DNA from 3 places in the Parendozoicomonas sp. 2304DJ65-17 genome. Region 2 is predicted to be linked to each of the others. Evidence: predicted binding sites of a transcription regulator. Region 2 holds the regulator's gene; each other region holds the start of a gene.
What was found. Region 2 encodes FNR, which switches genes on or off when oxygen is low (the NO sensors DNR and NnrR bind a similar motif). Its sites were predicted from a motif close to TTGATNTANATCAA; they were not measured.

Region 1 (4,288 bases), on a different contig from region 2:
TTGTTCCGGAAACTCCCGCCAATACACTGAACCTTCTGGCATACAATGCCTGGGGAATCACAGTTTTTGGAGCCAAAAAGATTCCTGAGCGGTTTGAAGAAATCCCTGCTCATCTGAAAGGCTACGATGCCATTGTATTCTCAGAACTGTTTGATGATATTCCCAGCGATAAGCTGAGAGCGGCAATTCGTGCTGAATACCCTTATCAAACAGGTAAAGCCTTTAAAGTTGGCAAGCTGATGGAATCCGGCAACCGAATCGTTTCCCGGTGGCCGATTCTTGAAGAAGATGTGGAGTTCTACGACACCTGTGATGGTATTCAATGTGCAGCCTCCCGTGCGGTTATTTATGTAAAAATCAACAAGAAAGGTCAGCCTTACCATATTTTTGGTACTCATACCCAGTCGTCTGATGATGCGCCAAATCGTGCGGCTCGAATGGCACAGATTGCGCAGATGGGTGAGTTTGTGCGCTCCAAAAACATTCCCGCTGATGAGCCTGTGTTAATGGGGGGAGACTTTAATGTTAACAAGCTGACCCTGCCTCAGGATCGTGAGCAGATGCTGATCAGCCTGAAAGCTGTTGAGCCAGCTAACACTGGGTTGACTGCTACTTATGACAGCCGGGTGAATGTCTGGGCCGATGCTCCCTTTGTTGAGTATCTCGATTATGTACTCTATGGCAGGGATAACCTGAATCCGGTTGAGTCTGTAAACTATGCCTTTGCGCCTCGCAGCAGTGCCCCTAGCCTGTGGGGAGAGTGGGATCTCTCTGATCATTATGCAGTGAACGGTGCTTTCAAGTTTCCAACAGCGGCCGAACCTTCGCGTTCTCTTTTCCCTTACGATGGAGACATTGTGCATTTCAAAACCCGTAATGGTCATTACATGAGGGCTATGAGTGGTGGTGGCAGTTTTATTTCTGCAGGTTCCAGCCAGATTGGAACCTGGGAAAGTTTTCAGGTTGTACAGGTTGGATATAACAAGATTGCGCTGAAAGCCCGTGACGGTCATTTTGTTCGTCTTGATTCCAAGCTGTTTGGAACTTTGAAAGTTAACGGTACCAAGATTGGAAGCCGTGAAACTTTTGAAATTACTGATCTTGGTAACGGGCGAGTTGCATTACGAGCGGCTAATGGTCGTTATCTGCGAGCAGACTTCGGTGGTGGTGCTGGTTTGAGTGCCGGCTCATGGTCGATTGGTTCAAAGCAGACTTTTGAAATGATTCGTCCTTAATCTAAATACCTCCCTTCTCTCTAATTCAGGGAAGGGAGGTATTTTTTTATCAGGCCATGATTGATGTTGGTTTGCCCTCCAGAACCTCAATAACTTCGTTTAAAAGATCTTCTTTCTCTTCGTTAGTCATTGGGTGGCTGCAGGCTCCTGGCTTGGTGTAGTTGATCAAAAGCTTTCTTGTTTCATGGTTGCCTGGTAAGTACTGCAAAAGAACTGTGCGGAAGCACAGTGCGCCGAGATCAATGGTCATTCCAGCGGATTCCCAGCTCCCTCTTCTTTTTTCACTGATTGGCTCTTCGAACACACAGGATTCAAATGTTACATCTTTAATGATTGTCTCGTCGCCAAAGCAGGACTTGGGATCTGTTTTTTTCAGAGGAAGCCAGATGGCATTTCTGCGTGGTACCCGCATGTCCTCAAAAGATAAATAAACTTCTACATTGTCGTTACTGTTTCGTGTAAGCCAACTATTACTGCGGGTAAACAAAATACTGCTTCCAAAAGCATCAACGTATTGGCTTCGTTCGCTGCCTTTATAGACAGGAACTATTTTAAATTTTTCAGGAAGGTAAATATTTATGGATGGGTAGACATTAGAACTGTATGAATTTTCGGTCACTACAATCTGTTTTTTTGCACCACACCCTGCCATCAGCAATGACGCAAACAAAACGACTACAAATTTTCTCATTATAAATTCTTCTGTCTTTTTTTTGTTAATTGAATTACCGATTTTAATGTTGAATGCATAATTTGAAAGAAAATTTTCGAAGGTGTTTTTATTGTGTCGGAATTTGTTGTGAGCTGTTGATAGGTTGGTGAATGCCGTACCACTATGGTGGTAATTCCTTTGTGTGCTTTCTATACCTATTGTCGTATATCAGTACAAAGCCCTTACATTTCATGTGTGATTATTGTGCCAGCAAATAGTCATCGCTGGCGCATATTATCACCCGTGAAGAATTGCCATGTCTGACACTATTAAACGTGTGTTTAGCTCCGTTCTGGGCCGTCGTACCTTTATGAAATGGAGTTCAGCTGCAGGCGGTGCCGCCGCAGTTATGGGTTCCGGCTTACCTTTCAAAGCCGTTGCTTCCAATAAGAAAACAAGTGAAAAGAGTACAGATAAGGTTGTCTGGTCTTCCTGTACTGTGAACTGTGGCAGCCGCTGCCCGGTTAAAATGCATGTCTCCGATGACGTGATCAAATGGGTTGAAACCGATAATACCGGTGACGACAAAGAGTGGGGTGAACACCAGGTTCGTGCCTGTTTGCGTGGCCGCTCTATTCGTAAGCGCGTATACAACCCTGACCGCATCAAATACCCAATGAAGCGTGTGGGCAAACGTGGCGAAGGCCGCTTTGAGCGCATCAGCTGGGATGAAGCTTTGGATACCGTTGCCGGCAGCCTGAAGCGAATTGTTGGTGAATACGGTAACGAAGCCGTATATCTGAACTACGGTACCGGTACTCTGGGCGGAACTGTGACCAAATCCTGGCCGCCTTCCAGCACCATGGTTGCCCGCTTGATGAATGCCTATGGTGGTTACCTGAACCACTATGGTGACTACTCCACAGCCCAGATCGCTGTTGGCCTGCCTTATATGTTTGGTGGTAGCTGGGTGGGTGGTAACTGTGTGACCGATATTGAAAACACCGAGCTGGTGGTTTATTTCGGTAATAACCCGGCCGAGACTCGCATGAGTGGCGGCGGTGTTACCTATCATCTGCAGGAAGCCCGCCGTCGTAGTGGCGCTCGCATGATCTGTGTTGATCCGCGTTTGACTGACACTAACCTGCTGGGTGAGAAAGATGAGTGGGTGCCTGTTCGCCCTGGTACCGATGCTGCATTTGTAGCCGGTATGGCTTACGTGATGATCATTGAAGACCTGGTGGATCACGAATTCCTGAATCGTTACACCATCGGCTACGACGAAAACTCTCTACCTGAGTCTGCTCCCAAGGGGGCCTCCTGGGTGTCTTACATCAAGGGTAAGGGCGAAGACAAAACGCCGAAGACGCCAGAGTGGGCAGCAAAAATCTGTGGTGTTCCTGCCAAGACTATTACCCGTCTGGCCCGCGAAATTGCCGGTGCCAAGCCTTGCTATATCGCTCAGGGCTGGGGTATGCAGCGTCACGTCAATGGTGAGCACAGCTGCCGTGCAGTTTCCATGCTCTCTGTAATGACCGGCAACGTAGGTATTCACGGTGGTAACACCGGTGCCCGTGAAGGCGGTTACTACATGCCGTTTGCTTCCTTCCCCAAGCTGAGCAACCCGGTGCAGGCGTCTATCCCCATGTTTATGTGGACAGATGCCATTATCCGTCATGATGAAATGACTGATAAAACCGACGGTATCCGTGGTGTTGAAAAGCTTACCTCACCTATCAAGTTTATCTGGAACTACGCCGGTAACTGCCTGGTGAATCAGCACGGCCAGATCAACCGTACCCACGAGATTCTGGCAGACGACAGCAAGTGCGAAATGATTGTGGTGATTGATAACCACATGACTGCTTCTGCCCGCGTTGCCGACATTCTGTTGCCAGACCTGACCATCGCTGAGCAGATGGATTTCGCCACTCAGGGCAGTGCCGGCAACATGGGATACGCCATCTGCTGCAGTCAGGCGATCAAGCCTCTGCACGAATGTCGCCCGGTTTACGATATGTGTGCCGATATTGCCGAACGTCTGGGTGTGAAAGAGAAATTCACCGAAGGTCGTACCCAGCAGCAATGGCTGGAGTTTATTTACTCCAACGCCCGCAAGAACAACCCGGAATTGCCAGACTTCGCGACCTTTGTTGAAAAAGGTATTGTGAAGAAAAAGAACCCTGGTCAGCCTCATGTTCAGTACAAGGCATTCCGTGATGATCCAGAAGCCAATCCACTGGCAACACCATCTGGCAAGATCGAGATCTACTCCGAGCGTTTGGCAGAGTTGTCCAAGAGCTGGACTCTGAAAGACGACGAATACATCAAGCCTCTGCCTGAGTATGTATCCATGTGGGAAGGCCACGAAGCCCCTCATGCAGACAAATACCCGCTGCAG
Region 2 (4,288 bases):
AACCTGAACCATTAAATAAGCCACCTCTGACCTTGAAATAGCCAGCAGAAAGCCTCGAATTACCCTTTTCGACCGGAGAAAACAGTAGGAGGTTCCGTGATGGTTAGTATGCCTAACAACACTGCAAGATGAGCTGACAGAGGGGAGAGGAATTAAACCCGCCGAAACGGGTTTAATTTACGGCATTAAACAATTCTATCTTATTGTTTAAGTCCTGCGGGGAAGGGGCTTAGAAGCATCTTCCAGCTCGGTGATACGCGCATCGTACTCGTCATGATCTTCAAGCTTACGGTTAGCCGCTTCAATCAGAAGCTTGTTTTCAGTAATCCGCTGTTCATGATCATTGGTTTCAGAGTTACACAGGCGACCACGTGTAGCGGTTCTTACACCCCAACGCAAGAAATCAACACCCATGGGGACTAGACCAACCGACCAGCCACCCTTAACCGCAGCCTTGTAGCTACCACCAGCACTCAATGCCTTGGTCGTCGCCTCAGAGCAACCAGCGCTTTTTGCAAAATTGTAAGCGCTCTTGGAAACTGCTTCTCCAGTTCCACCGAAGACAGCCCCGGAAATGATCCATGGCAGGTAATGGTAACTAAAGGATCTTATTCCATATAGGAACATAGAGCATACTTCTTTAGCTCCACGACCAGCAGAATAGAATGCGTTTGCGACTTTACGCTGACCAACAGCAGTTGAAGCAGTGTCATCACCGCCACCCATCTCAGCATCCTGCTGAGGGTTGCTAACTTCTACAGTTCGACCAGAGTTCTGCGCAGGGGGCCTAGTGTAATAACCCAGAGTTGTTAGTGCACCTACTCCTGCTGCAACAACACCGCCAATGATTAATGGACTTGGCATAAAAACCTCCATAGTTTTCTAGTGTTACCTGATCCCATAATTGTGTTTGAGCACAAATGGCCCGCCGGGCACATACCGGATCAGACGTTATGAGGCCTTCCAGCCTCCCATGCATGCCCAAAAAGCCCGGCAAGCCGGTGAGTTCATGCTTGTCACTATTGACCGGAGACTAACGAGGAGGTTCGTGAATGGAGGCGGTTCTGTCAGATTCACTAACGGGATTGATCAGGAGCAACGGAATGGCAACTCGGCAGAAAAACGGGTTCTCTATTGATAAACAGCAATGTGTGACCGATTTTTTTTCCGATGGGTTTTAATTTTTTTTGTAATGGCAACCCTAAAAGACACCAAAAAGATGACAAGAGACCATCATTTGAACAAAAACAACAGAAAAAAAACCATTATAGGTATCTGCCACAGGGTTAAAGTTAGCCCCGTATTCCCATACAATAGGCTCACTCTCTACATCAGCCAATCTGGTTCTTAGGGGCTCAATATGGCGCCAAAACTGAACGTACGGCATGCCAGCCAAGTAGCCTGCAGGGACTGTAGCCTGAGTCCTTTGTGTCTGCCACTGGCGCTTAAAATAGAAGATATTGATGATCTCGATGAGATCATCAAGCGCGGCAGACCATTGAAAAAAGGCGAACATCTGTTCCTGGAAGGTGATGCATTTCACAGTGTTTTCGCAGTGCGCTCCGGTGCGCTGAAAACATACACATCCACCAATGAAGGTGAAGAGCAGATAACTGGGTTCTACCTGCCCAGTGAACTGGTCGGCCTCAGTGGGCTGGATACAGATACCTATCCGGTGTCTGCCCAGGCTATTGAAACCACCATGGTTTGCGAAATTCCCTTTGATAAGCTCGAAAAGCTCTCCGACAGTCATCCTGCTCTGCGCCGCCAGCTTATGCGGATCATGAGCAAGAAGATTCGTGAAGACCAGCAGATGAAACTGCTGTTGTCGAAGAAAAATGCTGACGAGCGTATTGCGACATTCCTCATCAACCTGGCCAGTCGTTTCCGGCGCCGGGGTTTCTCCTCACAGTCTTTCCGCCTGTCCATGTCCCGTAACGAAATGGGCAACTATCTTGGTCTGGCGGTAGAAACTGTAAGTCGTGTTTTCACTCGCTTCCAGAAGGCGGAACTCATCCATGCCAACGGTAAAGAGATTGAGATTACCAACGCAATGGAGCTGTGTAGCCTCGCAGGTGGTAAACTGACTGACAGTCCTGAGGTTGTAAACATTCAGTAAGTTAGTGATATGAACCAATCTGCATTTAGCGAAGATCGTCTGCGCGGCCTGATCCGGGCCGTGCCTGACTGGCCGGAACCCGGTGTTATGTTCCGTGACATTACCACCCTGCTCAAGTCTCCCGAAGGCATGGGCATGGTTCACGAAACGTTTGCCGAACGTTACCGGAACAAGGGCATCACCCATATTGGCGCCTTGGATGCCCGGGGATTCTTGTTGGGAGCACCACTGGCTGCAACCCTGCACCTACCTCTGGTTATCTTCAGAAAGCCCGGCAAACTCCCCGCAGAAACAATATGCGAGGAATATACACTGGAATATGGTAAAGCAGCCCTTGAGGTTCATACCGACTCTCTTTCCGCTGGCGACAAGATCGTTCTGATTGATGATCTTATTGCTACTGGCGGCACCCTTCTGGCAGCGACCAAACTGGTTAATCGCCTGGAAGCAGAAGTCGTAGAAGCAGCAGCCATTATCGACCTGCCAGCTCTTGGTGGCTCATCCAAGCTGAAAGAAGAAGGCATTGCTTCCTTCGCACTCACCAGCTACTGATCCCCTCCGAACCAGTCTGGAATAACCGGGCTGGTTTACTTTCCTTTCAATTTTGCCGATGTCTCTTTCTGAAAGTTCTGTTATACCTTTAGGTACAACAACGGTTCTCATCGGAAGAGATAAAAGATATGGGTATCTGTGCCAAGGAACTGCGCACACTGGTTATTCGCCCCACGTTAAAACATTTAGGCCTGTGGAGCCCCGCTGCTGAGGATTTACTTTTGGGGACGGCAGCCCAGGAGTCAGGGCTTGGGGAACATCTCAAAATGGATAACCAGCGAGCACTGGGTATCTACCAGATCACACCCCGCATGCACCGAAATGTTTGGGATAACTTTCTTTCTACTCAGCCGGAACTGGCAAGCAAGGTGAGAGGTCTGGCCAGCCAGCATGAGTTTCTTCAGCATCCTCACGCCGAATTAGCCACAAACCTTTCTTACGCGACCGCGGTTGCACTAATGATCTATCTTCGCCGTGGTAAACCGCTGCCTGCCAACTTCAAAGATAACCCCAAACGGTTGGGGCGCTGCTGGCACAACAACTTTCACAGTAAACCACAGGGTACTGTCGATGACTTTGTCGACCACTACAACACCCTGATCCGAGGCAAGGAAACGAGCCAGAGCTAAGAAAGTCAGATTCTGGTATATGACAAGCTGCTTCAGCGGTTATTGCCCACGTGCTTCCGCACATTTCACACACAGGTTGGTGTAAGGCATGACTTTAAGGCGTGCCAAAGGAATTTCCCCACCACAGTCAACACAGAGGGTGTACTCTTCCTCGTCAATACGCTCAAGAGCTTTCTGGATAAGATGAAGTTCATTGACGGCCTCATTACCAAGAGCGTCTATTACCTCATCGTTTTCCCGTTCCTGAGCCTGCTCAGACCAGTCAGCATTGGCTTTTCGGGTAACATCTTTTTTTATGTTATCCAAACGCGCTTGCAACTCTGCCTGACGACTCAGCAACACTTCACGAAATTGGTCATATTCCCCTTTCATGGTTGATTCCCTCTGCACTTTCCTGACTTATGGAACTAAGACTGGCTGACTTATCACTACAGAAATGCCCTTATTCTTACATCTGGAGCAGGCATCCCCTTACATGATTTATGACTTCTTATATTTTGCATTCTAGGGTTTACGATCAGCGCGGCTGGTGACATATATCAACAACAGGCTGACCGAGTTTAGCAAACCTTCCGCGCCTTCCAGCAACAGAAACGGCCTATCACTATAATGCGACGTTTTAGCAGGAATACCAAGGGGCACATATCACAAGTCAGAAAAGTATGGCCAGTCAGGCAAGGATTGCCGGAATAGGCATCAAAATGGCTGCCGCGGATCCCATATAGTACGCGTGGCCAATGAATCCATTTCGGGGATATTCCTGTTTTACCAAATTGAGTACTTTTTTATCGATCTATGCCTAGTGTTGCACTTAACTGGCACCAAACCTCTTTCGTGTTGCACTTGCTCAAATTTATCCCCTTCTTCCCGGAAAAACTGTTGCACTTGGATGAACTCTTTTATTGCACATTGTTGCAGTTGACCACCAGAAATCCCTTACCCGCCAAGCCCTCAACCTTCCCACAATTTCGAAAAAAAATGGAACCTG
Region 3 (4,288 bases), on a different contig from region 2:
ATAGAGCGTGACATCATCACCAATCTCAGAAGTTTCACCGATAACCACACCCATACCGTGGTCAATAAAAAAACGTCGCCCAATAACTGCGCCCGGGTGAATCTCAATACCGGTCAGCCAGCGGGAAAATGTAGATATCATCCTCGCCAGCCACTTCCAGTCTCGACACCAGAGAGGATGCGCAAGACGATGTAATAGCAGTGCATGCAGCCCCGGATAGTTGGTCAGAACTTCAAAAGTGTTACGCGCTGCGGGATCTCTATCCAGCACACTGCGAACATCTTCACGAATTCTTTCTAACATGGCTACGCATTCCTGTTGTTGTATGGCACCAGACTCTCTTTCCGGAGCGATGCTTTTCTAAATCAGATGAGTTGCGCTGGATCCACTCCCGCACAACTCATTCTGTACTACTTATTTTCGCAAATTACGAAGAGCAACCTGCGTTTCAGAGAGAATACCTCGAAGGATATTGTACTCAACCCGATCCGGGCGGCTGCGGGCATAAAGACGACGCAGTTTCGCCATAATCTTGTCTGGGTTACAGCTTTTAAAGAAACCCACATCTTCCAGGGTTTCTCTTAGATGCTTGTAATAACCTTCCATCTGCTCAGAGGATGCTGGCGCATTTTCTCTGACCTCTGGCACCTTACTGGCACCTTCCTGAGCCAGAGAAGCCATACGCAGCTCATAACTCAAAACCTGAACAGATGCTGCAAGATTCAGGGAACTGAATTCTGCAACAGACGGAATATGCACCTGACGGTGGCATAAACGCAACTCTTCATTGGTTAATCCGCGATCTTCACGGCCAAATACCAATGCCACCTTTGCCCCATCTTTCGCTTCTGCCACAACGTCCTTGGCAGTATCTCGTGGATCAGTCAGAGAAAGGGAAATCCCTCGCACCCTGGCACTGGCACCAACCACCAGCTCACAATCCGCAATAGCTTCCTCAAGTGTGCTGGTAACGACTGCACTCTCGAGCAGATCTGTAGCACCGGATGACAGAGCTCTGGCCTCACCAGAAGGAAAGTCCACCGGATCAACGAGATACAGAGAGGACAACCCCATGGTTTTCATAGCTCTGGCTGCCGACCCGATATTGCCGGGGTGGGTGGTATTAACAAGCACGACCCGAATGTTTTTGCAGGGGTTTTGTTCAGAAGACATCAATAACAACCAGTCACCCTCTCGAAAGAAAGGCCCATTAAGTAAAAAGATGTACGCATTCTATCAGAACATGTGAGTGAAAATTCTGCCTAAATCCATCTCTCGTCCAGAGCCAGCCAAGTAATGCCACCTATCCTGCCCCCCCGAACAGCAGTCAATACACTTATTTCACACCGAACATCCTGCGCAAACCATAAACAGCTGATATAATCCGCCGGTTAACAATGTTCTTTTACCTCACAGAATACACATCCCGATATGCAACCGATGGTTACTATTGCCCTGCGCGCTGCGCGTAAGGCTGGCGAGATTATTACTCAGGGCTACGAACAACTGGACGTTATCAAGGTTCAGAAGAAAGAAGCCAATGATTACGTAACAGAGATCGACAAGGCTTCTGAGCGTGCCATTATCTCCACCCTGAAAAAGGCTTACCCTGACCACGGTTTCCTCGGTGAAGAAACCGGTCACCAACCCGGCACAGGTGAAGGCGAAGACTACTTGTGGATCATTGACCCTCTGGACGGCACCACCAACTTCATCCACGGCCTGCCACAGTTCTCCGTATCTATTGCCTGCCAATACCGCGGCCGTATTGAGCACGCCGTTGTATTCGACCCCATGCGTCTTGAAGAATTCACTGCCAGCCGTGGCCAGGGTGCAGCCCTGAACGGCCGACGCATCCGTGTAACCAGCCGTACCAGCCTGCAGGGCGCACTGCTGGGAACAGGCTTCCCATTCCGTGAAGGTCAGCTGACCCACATGGATAACTACATGAGCATGTTCCGCAGCCTGGTTGGCGAAACAGCTGGCATTCGTCGTCCTGGTTCTGCCGCACTGGACCTGGCCTACGTTGCTGCTGGCCGTTACGACGGTTTCTGGGAATTCGGCCTGAACGAATGGGATATGGCTGCTGGCAGCCTGCTGGTTACCGAAGCTGGCGGCCTGGTTGCCGACTTCCGCGGCGGCAACAAGCATCTGGAAAAAGGTCAGATTGTTTGTGGTGCACCACGAGTATTCAAGGAAGTACTGACCAGAATTCAGCCTTTCCTGACTGAAGACATGAAGTAATCTTCACCTTCAAAATCGCGCCCGGCCTTATCGGGCGCGGCTTTTCTGTACAACACCTCTGCCACTTTTATTGGTTATTGATCCACATCAATACACCCCTCTACGTATTTGCCACACTCTGCAAACAATTATAAATATGCAATAAGAGGGAGGTATCAATGTCAGATGTGGCAGCACAAGTGCTTTCAAATAATAACAGAGAGCTGATCACCTGGACCGATGAACTCAGTGTTGGGATCCAGGAAATCGATGAACAGCATAAAGTCCTTGTGGACTTACTTAACAATCTTTATCGAGCAATCCGAGAGCACCATGGCAACGAAGCCACCGTCTCCACCCTCAATGATCTTGCCGATTACACTCGCATTCACTTCGCCGTTGAAGAGAGCCTGATGCGAGTTCTGGATTACCCCGATTACGAAGAACACAAACATCACCACGAGCTTCTGATTGAACAGATTAACGAGCTTCGAGATAAAGTTGCGGCTGGAAAACATGTAGGCTTTGAACTGCTGCATTTCCTGAAGAACTGGCTGACCCGCCACATTCTTGAAGAAGATATGCTGTATGCACCGCATATGCTGAAAAAAGGTGTAAAAGCTCGCTACGACAAACGCTCCTGGATGGATCGCCTGTTTCACCGCAAGTAGCCCTATCCCAGTCGTCAGATTAGGCAGCGCCAAACAGCAACGCCCTGCCTAATTCTTTGGCTCACGCAACATGGTAGAAAAGCTGGGTGCGCCCTCAATGCTTACGCTGCTAACAGTTTGAAACCCGTAGCGTGTGTAATAGTCTCTGTTACGCTTTTCACTGGCACCACAAAAGCCTTTTCTTCCGAGCCCATCCAATACCTGACAGGCGTGGTTGAGGTGAGCTCTCGACAATCCCTTTCCCTGACTACCTGGAAGCGCACCAAGATACATTCCATACCAGAATATCTCTTTGGGAAAAGAAGATTTAATTTGCTCAAGAGCCTTAACCAGAACCTCAAACCTTTCTGGTGCAATATTTTCTTTGTGTAGCTGCAGTTTCTCATCCGACATCAAGCCAGTTTCAACAGATGGGTCAAAATCAGCTATCCAAACGGATACAACCTCACAATTCGGTGACACATAAATCGTCCCCTGCTCTAACGGTGCTTTAACTGCCATCCGGAACATATCAGGAATCACCCGAAAATAACGATCTTCATCGGGATACATCCAACGAAAGAAGGGTTCCGAAACAAAAGATTGAGTCAGAGTTTCCACCAACTCTGGCACATCTGACTGCTCAGCTGTCCGTATATCCACAAAACACCTTCAAGACCTGCTTTTATATAAGCACCTAAAAGTAGCCCCTATACAAAAGCCTTCCTCTCATGGAGCAGAAGGCTTTAAAGAAAAAAACCCGAACTCACAATGAGCCCGGGCTTTTTATTAAGTTTACGACTAGCTCTTAAGGCATATCATCAACTTCATCTTCCCGTACAGGAACAATCAGATCCTCACGGTTAATATTCATGTACAACAACATATTAGAAGCGATGTAGATGGAGGAGTATGTACCCACACCCACACCTACCAGCAGCGCTGTTGCAAAACCATGAATCATGTCGCCACCCAGGAAAAACAGAGACAGCAGAACCATGATGGTGGTACCCGACGTGGCCAAAGTACGACCAAGGGTCTGACTCAGGGAGATATTGATAATCTCGGCAGGAGTACCACGACGCACCTTGCGGAAGTTTTCCCGCACCCGGTCATACACAATGATCGTGTCGTTCAGGGAGTAACCGACAACAGCCAGAATCGCTGCCAGTACGGTAAGGTCAAACTGCAGATTAAACAGAGAGAACACACCCAGAACAATCAAACTGTCGTGCGCCAGAGCAATAACCGCCCCCAGTGAGAACTTGTACTGGAACCGGAAAGCGATGTAGAGCATAACCAGAGCCAGTGCCAGCATCATTCCCAGGCCACCCTGGTCACGAAGCTGCTCACCAACCTGCGGCCCAACAAACTCAACCCGCTTAACTTTTATCTCACCTTCGTGAGCAGCACTC

Region 1: the regulator FNR is predicted to act here: its motif matches at 2,106-2,119, upstream of ACY2RR_RS01185 (DMSO/selenate family reductase complex A subunit).
Region 3: the regulator FNR is predicted to act here: its motif matches at 2,322-2,335, upstream of ACY2RR_RS08190 (bacteriohemerythrin).

Annotation. Positions count from the first base shown of each region.
Region 1 covers NZ_JBYVJV010000001.1:260,936-265,223, reverse strand. The annotation lists gene ACY2RR_RS01195 (endonuclease/exonuclease/phosphatase family protein) at 1-1,235, shown strand, start outside; gene ACY2RR_RS01190 (putative periplasmic lipoprotein) at 1,285-1,926, opposite strand; gene ACY2RR_RS01185 (DMSO/selenate family reductase complex A subunit) at 2,204-4,288, shown strand, end outside.
Region 2 covers NZ_JBYVJV010000018.1:32,930-37,217, reverse strand. The annotation lists gene ACY2RR_RS24240 (hypothetical protein) at 208-864, opposite strand; gene fnr (fumarate/nitrate reduction transcriptional regulator Fnr) at 1,361-2,119, shown strand; gene ACY2RR_RS24230 (adenine phosphoribosyltransferase) at 2,129-2,671, shown strand; gene ACY2RR_RS24225 (hypothetical protein) at 2,800-3,300, shown strand; gene ACY2RR_RS24220 (TraR/DksA family transcriptional regulator) at 3,340-3,672, opposite strand.
Region 3 covers NZ_JBYVJV010000002.1:711,043-715,330, reverse strand. The annotation lists gene cysE (serine O-acetyltransferase) at 1-303, opposite strand, end outside; gene ACY2RR_RS08200 (RNA methyltransferase) at 415-1,173, opposite strand; gene ACY2RR_RS08195 (inositol monophosphatase family protein) at 1,432-2,244, shown strand; gene ACY2RR_RS08190 (bacteriohemerythrin) at 2,403-2,894, shown strand; gene ACY2RR_RS08185 (hypothetical protein) at 2,943-3,536, opposite strand; gene secF (protein translocase subunit SecF) at 3,682-4,288, opposite strand, start outside.